Glaciimonas sp. CA11.2: one gene and its partner. The protein of the gene in region 1 interacts with the protein of each later gene in a pairwise test. Links are inferred from orthologs where the notes say so. Each region holds a gene or a part of one and is shown in the gene's direction. Other genes may lie near its edges.

Region 1 (5,837 bases):
TAAGTGAGCGCTGACGGCACCCGATTGAGTGCTATGGCGGCGGCGCCAAAGCTTCCTTTGCGGTCAATGGTATCGATGATCTGCAATGCTTCGAGCGTCAAATTCATGGTTCGCTTAGCGCCGTGATAGTAAAGTTTATCGATTTACCGCATTATGGAATAAATGAATGATATAGCTAAAATTTGAGGTGCCCATCAAAGGATGGTTAAATTAACTCTTATTTATTGCTGCCGTCGATCTCCACCCCGTTCTGCGTGATGTGTGATCTGTATACAGATTAGAAAAAAGCCCATCCGAATCAATGATGAGCTTTTATGTCTGTCAACGTGCGTAGTGGCTATGTCGTTTATGGAGTCGACGTGATTTTTGGCACTGTTGTGTCTTGTGCCGACATTTTTTTCATTCGATTGGTGGCGCAATGCGGGCAAGAGACGCCGATGATGTATTCCGGCGATAGTTGTTCGCGGGGGGTCACGACAGTGCGGCAGATGAAGCATTGCGAAGCCGCTGTTTCTTGAAGCTGAGGATTGAGCGCTGTTCGGTAGTCGAACACAAAGCAATCACCGTTATAGTGCGCGCCGCCGCATTCCTCGAAATACTTAAGAATGCCGCCATCTAGTTGATAGACGCTGTCAAAGCCAATCTCCTGCATATGAATAGCGGCTTTTTCGCAGCGGATACCACCGGTGCAAAAGGTAACAACAGTTTTGTCGATCAATGCTTCTTTGTGGGCAGAAATGACTTCCGGAAATTCACTAAACTTGTCAATGCGATAATCGACCGTGTTTTCGAAAGTGCCGACATCCACCTCGAAACCGTTACGCGTATCGACCATGACCACAGGACGACCATTGTCATCGTGGCCTTGGTCCAGCCAGCGCTTGAGTGTTTTCGGCGCAACAGAGGGCGCACGCCCTAACTCCGGTTTAATCAAAGGGTGTTTCATCGTAATGATTTCCGCCTTTAACTTCACCAGCATGCGTGTAAATGGCTGATTTTCTGAATAACTTTCTTTTACTTCGACATCAGCGAAGCGCGGGTCTGACCGTAGCCAGACTAAAAACTGATCAATTTGTTCGCGGAAGCCCGCCAAAAACATATTGATGCCCTCAGGACTCAGCAGAATGGTCCCTCTTAGCTGAAGTTGAGTACAGGTTGCCAGAAATTCCGCGCGCTTCTCTGCGGTATCATCGAAAGTGATAAATTTGTACGCTGCAATGTTGACGTAAGTAGGTGTGGACGACATAAGCTTGATTCTCTGAGGTTCTTTGAAGTTTCTGTAAGTCATTGATTTAACAGTATTATAAACGCGGCGCGACTTTTCAACGTGATTTGCTGTGCGAAAGCCGCTTCAGAGCGGGTGGCGGGGTAAAATACGGGCTATGACGACACCGCAATTTACCCATCTCCGCCTGCATTCCGAATATTCAATCGTCGATGGCTTAGTCCGCATCGATGACGTAATTAAAGCCGCTGCAGACGATCAGCAAGCCGCATTAGGAATCTCCGATCTCGCCAACCTGTTTGGCATGGTCAAGTTTTATAAGGCTGCGCGCAGCAAAGGCGTTAAGCCGATCATTGGCTGCGACGTCTGGATCACCAACAACGAGGCACGCGATAAACCATCACGTTTACTGTTGCTGGTGAAGAGTCGTGTCGGTTATTTACAGTTATGTGAATTGCTGTCCAAGGCATGGATAGAAAATCTACACCGCGGCCGCGCCGAAATTCGCTCCGAGTGGCTGGAAGACCTTCAGCACCAATCGGGTGGCAACGGCCTGATCGCACTTTCCGGAGCGCATTTTGGTGATGTCGGTATCGCCATTGATAACGGTAATCTGGCAGCGGCTAAACGTTGTGTCCAGCACTGGATGGGTATTTTTCCCGATAGTTTTTATATCGAAGTGCAGCGTGCTGATCAGCCGAATATGGAGGCGAACGTGCGCCACGCGGTTGCGCTGGCATCCGAACTGCAACTGCCGGTGGTAGCAACGCATCCGATTCAATTTCTTGATAAAGAAGAATTCATTGCGCACGAGGCACGCACTTGTATTTCTGAGGGCGAAATGCTGGCAAATGCGCGGCGCGTGCGACGTTTCAATGATCAGCAATGCTTTAAAACCCAGGCCGAAATGGCGGCGTTATTTGCTGACATGCCGGCCGCATTGCAAAACTCAGTAGAGATCGCCAAGCGTTGTAACTTGTCGCTGCAACTGGGCAAGCCGCAACTCCCGGATTTTCCGACGCCCGAAGGTATGTCGATTGGTGACTTCCTTGATGAGCAGTCAAAAGATGGGCTCGCGATGCGCATGGTGCATCTGTATCCAGACCCTGAAAAGCGTGAAGAGAATCGTCAGCGTTATGAAGATCGGTTGAAGTTTGAGATCGATACCATCGTCAAGATGGGATTTCCCGGCTATTTTCTGATCGTTGCCGAATTCATTCGCTGGGCTAAAGAGAATGGTGTGCCGGTTGGGCCGGGCCGGGGTTCTGGCGCTGGTTCACTGGTGGCGTACTCACTTCAAATTACCGATCTTGATCCGTTGCGATATAACTTGCTGTTCGAACGGTTTCTGAACCCGGAACGGGTTTCTATGCCCGATTTCGATATCGACTTTTGCCAGGAAGGCCGCGACCGTGTTATCCAGCATGTTAAGGATTTATACGGTAAGGATGCAGTGTCGCAAATTGCGACTTTCGGGACGATGGCCGCAAAAGGTGCGATTCGCGACGTTGGTCGCGTTCTCGATTTTGGCTACAACTTCTGCGACGGTATTTCCAAACTGATCCCGTTCAAGCCCGGTAAGCACGTGACGATTGCGGACGCTATTAAAGAAGAGCCGATGCTGGCCGAGCGTCTGGAAAATGAAGAAGAGGTCAAGCAGCTATTGAGTCTGGCGCAGCAGGTTGAGGGCATTGCCCGCAACATCGGCATGCATGCGGGTGGCGTACTGATTGCGCCGGGCAAGTTGACCGATTTCTGCCCGCTCTACACGCAAGGTGGCGATGCCGGTGTGGTGTCGCAATACGACAAGGACGACGTGGAAGCGGTCGGACTGGTTAAGTTCGACTTTTTGGGTTTGACCACGCTGACGATTCTTGATCGTGCAGTGCGCTACATCAAACAGCTTGATCCAGCGATGGCTGACTTTAGTCTGGAAAAATTGCCGCTGAATGACCGTGCTTCTTATCAGTTGCTGACGGCCGCCAAAACCGTCGCCGTATTCCAGCTCGAAAGCCGCGGTATGCAAGGGATGCTGAAAGATGCGCGACCGGATCGATTCGAAGACATTATTGCGCTGGTGGCACTCTATCGTCCCGGTCCAATGGATCTGATTCCTGATTTCTGCAAACGTAAGCATGGCGAACGTTTTGATTATCCTGATCCACGCACCGAAGGGATTTTGTCGGAAACCTACGGCATCATGGTGTATCAGGAGCAGGTTATGCAGATGGCGCAGGTCGTCGGCGGTTACTCGCTCGGCGGTGCGGATTTGCTGCGGCGCGCAATGGGTAAGAAAAAAGCAGAAGAAATGGCCGAGCATCGTCAAATCTTCCGCGACGGTGCCGCCAAGGATGGTTTGAGCGAAGCCAAAGCCGACGAAATTTTCGATTTGATGGAAAAATTTGCGGGGTATGGTTTTAACAAATCACATGCCGCTGCGTACGCGTTATTGTCTTATCACACCGCTTATTTAAAAGCGCATCATCCGGCAGCTTTCATGGCGGCTAACTTGTCGCTGGCGATGGATGACACCGAAAAAGTAAAAATTCTGGTGGCGGACGCGCTTGATATCTGCAAATTGACTTTACTGCCACCGGACATTAATTTATCGGAATATCGCTTTACGCCCGAAGCTGAGGCAGGTAAAAAAGCGGCGTTTATTCGTTACGGTTTAGGTGCGGTTAAAGGTTCTGGTCAAAACGCGATTGAGGCGATTGTCGCAGCGCGAAACGTCAAACCTTTTGTGGATTTGTTCGATTTTTGTGTGCGGGTCGATAAACGTCAGATTAACCGACGCACGATAGAATCCCTGATTCGTGCTGGCGCATTCGATTGCTTTAAAGTGGATCGTGGCATTTTGTTGGCATCGGTGCCGCTGGCGATGGAGGCGGCTGATCAAAAACTTGCAGCGGCAAACCAGGTCAGTTTATTCGGTGGCGATGATAGTGATCTTGAACAACCGCCAGAGTATGTCAAAGCGATGCCTTGGACTGATAGGCAAAAACTCACTGAAGAAAAGTTGGCACTTGGCTTCTATTTATCAGGTCATTTATTTGATATTTATGCGCCAGAAGCCCGCCGCTTTGCGCGCACGCCTTTAGGTAATCTGGAGCCGTCACGCGATCCACGGACGCTGGCTGGCATTATTTCCGGCTTACGAACACAAATGACTCAGCGCGGAAAAATGGTTATCGTGACATTAGATGATGGCAGCGCATCGGTCGATGTAACCATCTACAACGAGCAATTCGAACCGAATAAAGCCTTCTTCAAGGAGGATGAGTTTTTGGTCGTACAAGGTAAAGTCTCGGAAGATCGCTTTAATGGTGGCTTACGCGTATCCGCAGAAAAAGTAATGGATATCGCGAATGCACGGATTCATTATGGTCGGCAGTTTGTTTTGTCGTTGACGGCATCCAAACAACAGATCGACGTCAGCGAACTGAAAACAATGTTGTCCTCGCATCGCTCTGAAGCTGGCTTGCCGTTGACTGTCCGCTATACCGGCGGCGGGGTCGGCTGCGAGATATTGTTTGGGGATGGATGGCGGGTCTCGCCTAGCGATGGTTTGCAAAGCTCTCTGGCTGAGAAGTTGGGACGGGAATCGGTATTGGTCGAATACTAAATAGTTACAATTAATGATTAATGACCGATGATTGATGACTATTTAATAATAGTCATCAATTTTTTAATTTTATCAATAATTAGCCCGACTTCGGGCGTGCGACTCGGAAGTTAAGTAACGCAACAAAAAAATATTCGGAGAAGAACTTTGTCTTATTTGAAATGGCCGGTAATTCTCGTTATTACGTTTTTTCCTGCGCTCTCGATTGTTTTGCATAATGCAGGTAACGCCGGTTTATATTTGCTTTTCTTGTCCAGCATTGTTGCTTTGATTTGCCGGTTCAAGCCGATGGGGGCAAGTTTCAGTCAATTGCTAAAGCAATACTGGCCGCTTCATCTTGCTATGGCTTCGCTGTTCTGTGCTGTACTTATCAATCAACTCGTCTCAGGAAGTTTTCAGTTTAAGCAGTATGACCGGGCGATCAGGCTCGCCGTATTTGCTCCTATTTTCTGGGTGATACTGAGTGTGCCACTTCGCTATCTCAAGAATGTGCAGTGGGCTTTTGTTGTCGGTGTGGTAGCGGCGATGATAAAAGCGTATATGTTAACTGACGCCGGCGTAAATCGCTTCGGAAATATTGGGTTTTTATCAACCATTGCATTTTCTAACATCGCACTCTTGTTAGGAAGTATGGCGTTAATTTCCTTCGGCTGGAATGATCGTCGTGACAAAGTTATATTTGCCTTAAAAGTATTGGCGTGTTGTCTTGGCTTATATGTGACCTGGTTAGCGCAAACTAGGGGAAGCTGGATCGCGATACCCTTTTTTCTAGTGGTCGCATTCATGTTTTTTAACAACATTCAACTGCGGAATAAACTGGCGATTGCGGTAATCGCACTGGGCATATTAGTTGGCATAGTGACGTTTAGTAGTAGCGTCCAAAACAGACTGGAAGATGTGAAAGAGGATGTCACTCTTTACACGGACGGCCAAAACGCTGACACTTCCGTAGGCATTCGCCTGCAACTATGGAATGCAGCATGGATC
Region 2 (3,906 bases), 2.4 Mb from region 1 along the record:
AGCCTATGGGGAATACGGCAATCGACCGGTCGGCTTTCAGGCGCCCATTTTTTGCCGCAAAATGCCGAATTTATTAGCTTGCTCCGACTTAAGGATTGGCTGAAGTTGCTCAACATGGAAGTGAATCGCGGGCGTTTCGGTTGTTATGCACCGCCTTGCGCAACCGCGAAATGGCTGAACCGATTTTCATTTATGGAGAAAGCGGGTAACCGTTGGTGGCCATATTTTGGGGCCACGTATATAGTGCAAGCGATCAAGCGCGTTAAAGGAATGCATCTGATTGGTCCCGCGTTTAGCAAAAAAGCGATCAAGGCGGCTAACGGCGTGCCGGCGACGAACAGAACGCACAAAGCAGGTAAGAATTAAGACGGCGATAACACTGTAGATCAAAGAATTTAGATTTCTTTTTCTTTTCAATTAACAAACTACTAACGAATAAGATATCAAGCATGGACAAAGTAGAAATATTTACCGATGGCGCCTGTAAAGGTAATCCTGGCACTGGCGGTTGGGGCGCATTACTTATTGCCAACGGTAGCGAGAAGGAACTATTCGGCGGCGAGCGCAATACCACCAACAATCGGATGGAATTGTTAGCCGTCATTGAGGCCTTAAAGGCGCTAAAAAAGCCATGTGAAGTCATCGTTCATACCGATAGCCAATATGTTCAAAAAGGCATTAGCGAGTGGATTCATGGCTGGAAGGCGCGCGGCTGGAAGACCGCAGCAAAAGCCCCGGTAAAGAATGTCGATCTGTGGCAGGCTCTGGATGCCGCGCAAGCACAGCACCAAATGGATTGGCGCTGGATTAAGGGACATGCAGGTCATGTTGGCAACGAACGTGCTGATGAACTGGCTAACCGTGGCGTGACGACGGTCTTATAGTTCAGGCTTTTTTTTGCCCAATATCTAGGTCTTGTCGTTGATCTGGTCCCCAATTGGTACTACATGCACCCAAGGGCATGCATTTGCGGACAGTCCTTTTTTGTACACCTTTTAGTAGCAGCTGACCACTTCGCCAATCGTTGCTGACAATACAGATCACCATCAAATTGTAACAACGCCATCTTGGCTTTTTGTATACCTTTACCAGTTTTTAAAAATAAGTGACTATGCGACAAATTGTTTTAGATACCGAAACCACAGGCCTTAACCCGCGCACCGGTGATCGGGTCATCGAAATCGGCTGCGTTGAATTGATTGACCGTCGTTTGACAGGCAATAACTATCATCAATACATTAATCCTGAACGCGACTCTGAAGACGGCGCGTTGGCAGTTCATGGATTGACCACAGAATTTCTGAGTGATAAACCAAAATTTCGACAGATTGCCGCCGAACTGAAAGAATATATTAACGGCGCAGAAGTCATCATTCATAACGCACCGTTCGATCTGGGCTTTTTGGATGCTGAATTTAAACGCCTGGACCTTGAAACTTTTAGTAGCGAGATTGATGGCGTGATCGACACGCTGGTGCAAGCTAAGGAAATGTATCCCGGAAAGCGGAATTCGCTGGATGCGCTCTGTGATCGCTATGGCATTTCAAATGCGCATCGGACTTTGCATGGCGCTTTGCTCGATTCTGAGTTGCTGGCAGAAGTTTACCTTGCCATGACGCGCGGTCAGAATAGCTTTAGCATTGATTTTGGCGATAACCAGGATGGAGAGGGTGAAGATGGGGCGCGTTTGCCATTAACGCCTTTGGCGGAAATTTTCGTTCGTCTTGCCAGCGTCGACGAGCTTGAATTGCATGAGGGTGTGCTAGGGACCATCGACAAAGAGGTTCGAGGCCTCAGCGTCTGGCACAAATTACCTGGGGAAATTGCATCTAATTAATAGTAGGGCGCCATATGAGTCCTGCGTTCTGGTGGTTGATGGTCAATCTTTGCCAGAAGCTTTAAAATAAGGTTGTACAGATGCGAGTGTTGTTGTATTATTCTGTCCTGTTGCAAACGGGCGGTTAGTTCAGCTGGTTAGAATACTTGGTCGACATCCAAGGGGTCGCAGATTCGAATTCTGCACCGCCCACCAGAATATAAAAGGTCTTTCTTCGGAAAGGCCTTTTTCATTTTCAGCGCCATTCTTAGCCGTTCCCCGATTCGCGTGCCAGTGCCTGCCTAGACATTGGGCGCATTGCTAGAATCCCAGACGCGTCGCGCACTCCCAATAATAACGTTAGGAAAATCATGATTTGTCATCAGTGCAAGACGCAAAGCCTCACGACCGATTTAACATGCACGCAATGCGGCGCTGATCTGGTTGGCAAAACAGGCGGTGCAAATTCACCGCCCATTCAAAAAAAAGTGCCACTCAATCCCAGATATTATGGACAGATAGCGTCGTGGGTTGTGATCTGCTTGTTTGTGCTGCTTTATAAGCTAGTACTTCCGGCATTCATAGTAAGTACCATTTGGGAAAACTCGACAATCTTTGGTGTTGGCGTTGCATTGTCGTGGATTGCAGGACGCTTAATTGGCAAGATTCTGGCGCAGAAAAAAGCAAACTGACGGCCGTCAACATTAGGCAAACCTTTTAAGCGGATGCCAATCTGGACAATAGAGTATGCAGATGCGTAGCTATGACAAGCTCGGATAAAGTAGTCTTGTTTTTTCCATGGTAGGATATTCCTAACAATGAGGAGACTACGATGCCATCCGAACTTTTAGGTACGTATGAAATTGAGTATTCGGCCGTCTTATTGCCTGACAGCGAGCATTGGGCCGCATATCTAACCATCTTTGCGCCGTCACCCAATCCCATGCACCGGAATAATATTTTTCCTAATCAACGGGTTTCCGTTGAGCACGTCTTTGCGAATCAAGAAGACGCGGAGCGAGAGGCGCAAAAAATCGGCGCTGAGATGATCAATAAGTGCAGCTCCAACAAAGCTTGATGCGATAGAAGGTTGATGCAGGTAAGATGCCCGAGTTAGCTGTTGAGCTACTCCAAAGAAGTATCAAAGGACGGATCAAATCGCCAGCAACACAGCTAGGGCAATGATGGCGGGAAGCGCCTGAACGATCAAAATTTTCTTGCCCACCGTTGCTGCGCCAAATAAGCCAGCAATGATGACGCATAGCAGGAAAAACACTTTGATCGAGAATCCGTTTGGTCCCAACCAAAGTCCCCACAACAAACCGGCAGCTAGAAACCCGTTGTATAAGCCTTGATTCGCTGCTAATGCCTTGGAGGCGGTGGCGAATTCTTGCGTCAGGCGAAACGTTTTCAGTCCTAGTGGTTTATCCCAGAACACCATCTCAAGTATTAGAAAATAGACGTGTAGCAATGCGACTAAGGTAATTAAGATAGTTGAAATAATACCAATGGCAGCGGTCATGAATTTTATCCTTTAATAGCGCAGAGTCATGATGCAGACGACGATGTCAATGTTGCAATTTAATGAAAAAAGAGAGGTCAATCGGAGGTCAATACGATTATCCAGTCTGGGGCGGGTTATCTTTTGTCGTGGTGACATTGCTGTATTTCGAACAGGCCAAGATTCACTTGCGTTGCCTTCCCTTTTCCCGTTGCAGAAACCACTCTTTTCGCGCACGTAATCTCAGGGGAGCGTGTTAGCGTGAGTCGTCTTTCCAATAAATAGTTAATATTAGGCCATTATTTAGTGCGGCCACGCACGATACTACATAATTTTATGGCTTTTTATAACGAATAGTTTTTGCTCAATCTTGCTGTTGCGCCGTCGACTAGGGGGTGTGTTTTGTCATCACGCAGCCGAGCAGCACTTTCAATCAACGATACCGATTAGAATTGGCTTCTAAATAATGTGGTTAGTAGATGCACTCCTTGCGGCTTCCCATATTTACTGCCCCATATTCACACTTCGCAAATAAGATTATGCACATTCTGTTGGTAGAAGATGACTCAGTACTTGCCGACGGCATTTT

The links.
Region 2: the proteins of dnaE (region 1) and dnaQ interact in binary tests that used the Escherichia coli proteins (3 or more experiments, as listed by UniProt). The link is inferred for Glaciimonas sp. CA11.2 from one-to-one orthologs.

The regions. Positions count from the first base shown.
Region 1 is NZ_JAVIWL010000001.1:2,726,405-2,732,241, forward strand. The notes cover bases 1,079-5,050. They hold dnaE (DNA polymerase III subunit alpha), read left to right. Parts: upstream 1,079-1,382; coding sequence 1,383-4,850; downstream 4,851-5,050. Other genes in these bases: RGU75_RS11830 (sulfurtransferase), read right to left, coding at 1,079-1,246; RGU75_RS11840 (O-antigen ligase family protein), read left to right, coding at 4,998-5,050. Outside these bases: RGU75_RS11825 (LysR family transcriptional regulator), read right to left, coding at 1-107; more of RGU75_RS11830, read right to left, coding at 347-1,078; more of RGU75_RS11840, read left to right, coding at 5,051-5,837. UniProt on the Escherichia coli protein: DNA polymerase III is a complex, multichain enzyme responsible for most of the replicative synthesis in bacteria. This DNA polymerase also exhibits 3' to 5' exonuclease activity. The alpha chain is the DNA polymerase catalytic subunit.
Region 2 is NZ_JAVIWL010000001.1:327,430-331,335, reverse strand. The notes cover bases 1-2,974. They hold dnaQ (DNA polymerase III subunit epsilon), read left to right. Parts: upstream 1-1,111; coding sequence 1,112-1,837; downstream 1,838-2,974. Other genes in these bases: RGU75_RS01350 (DUF1304 domain-containing protein), read right to left, coding at 2,970-2,974; RGU75_RS01355 (hypothetical protein), read left to right, coding at 2,649-2,894; RGU75_RS01360 (hypothetical protein), read left to right, coding at 2,188-2,508; rnhA (ribonuclease HI), read left to right, coding at 450-884; RGU75_RS01380 (class I SAM-dependent methyltransferase), read left to right, coding at 1-366. Outside these bases: more of RGU75_RS01350, read right to left, coding at 2,975-3,338; RGU75_RS01345 (response regulator transcription factor), read left to right, coding at 3,857-3,906. UniProt on the Escherichia coli protein: DNA polymerase III is a complex, multichain enzyme responsible for most of the replicative synthesis in bacteria. The epsilon subunit contain the editing function and is a proofreading 3'-5' exonuclease.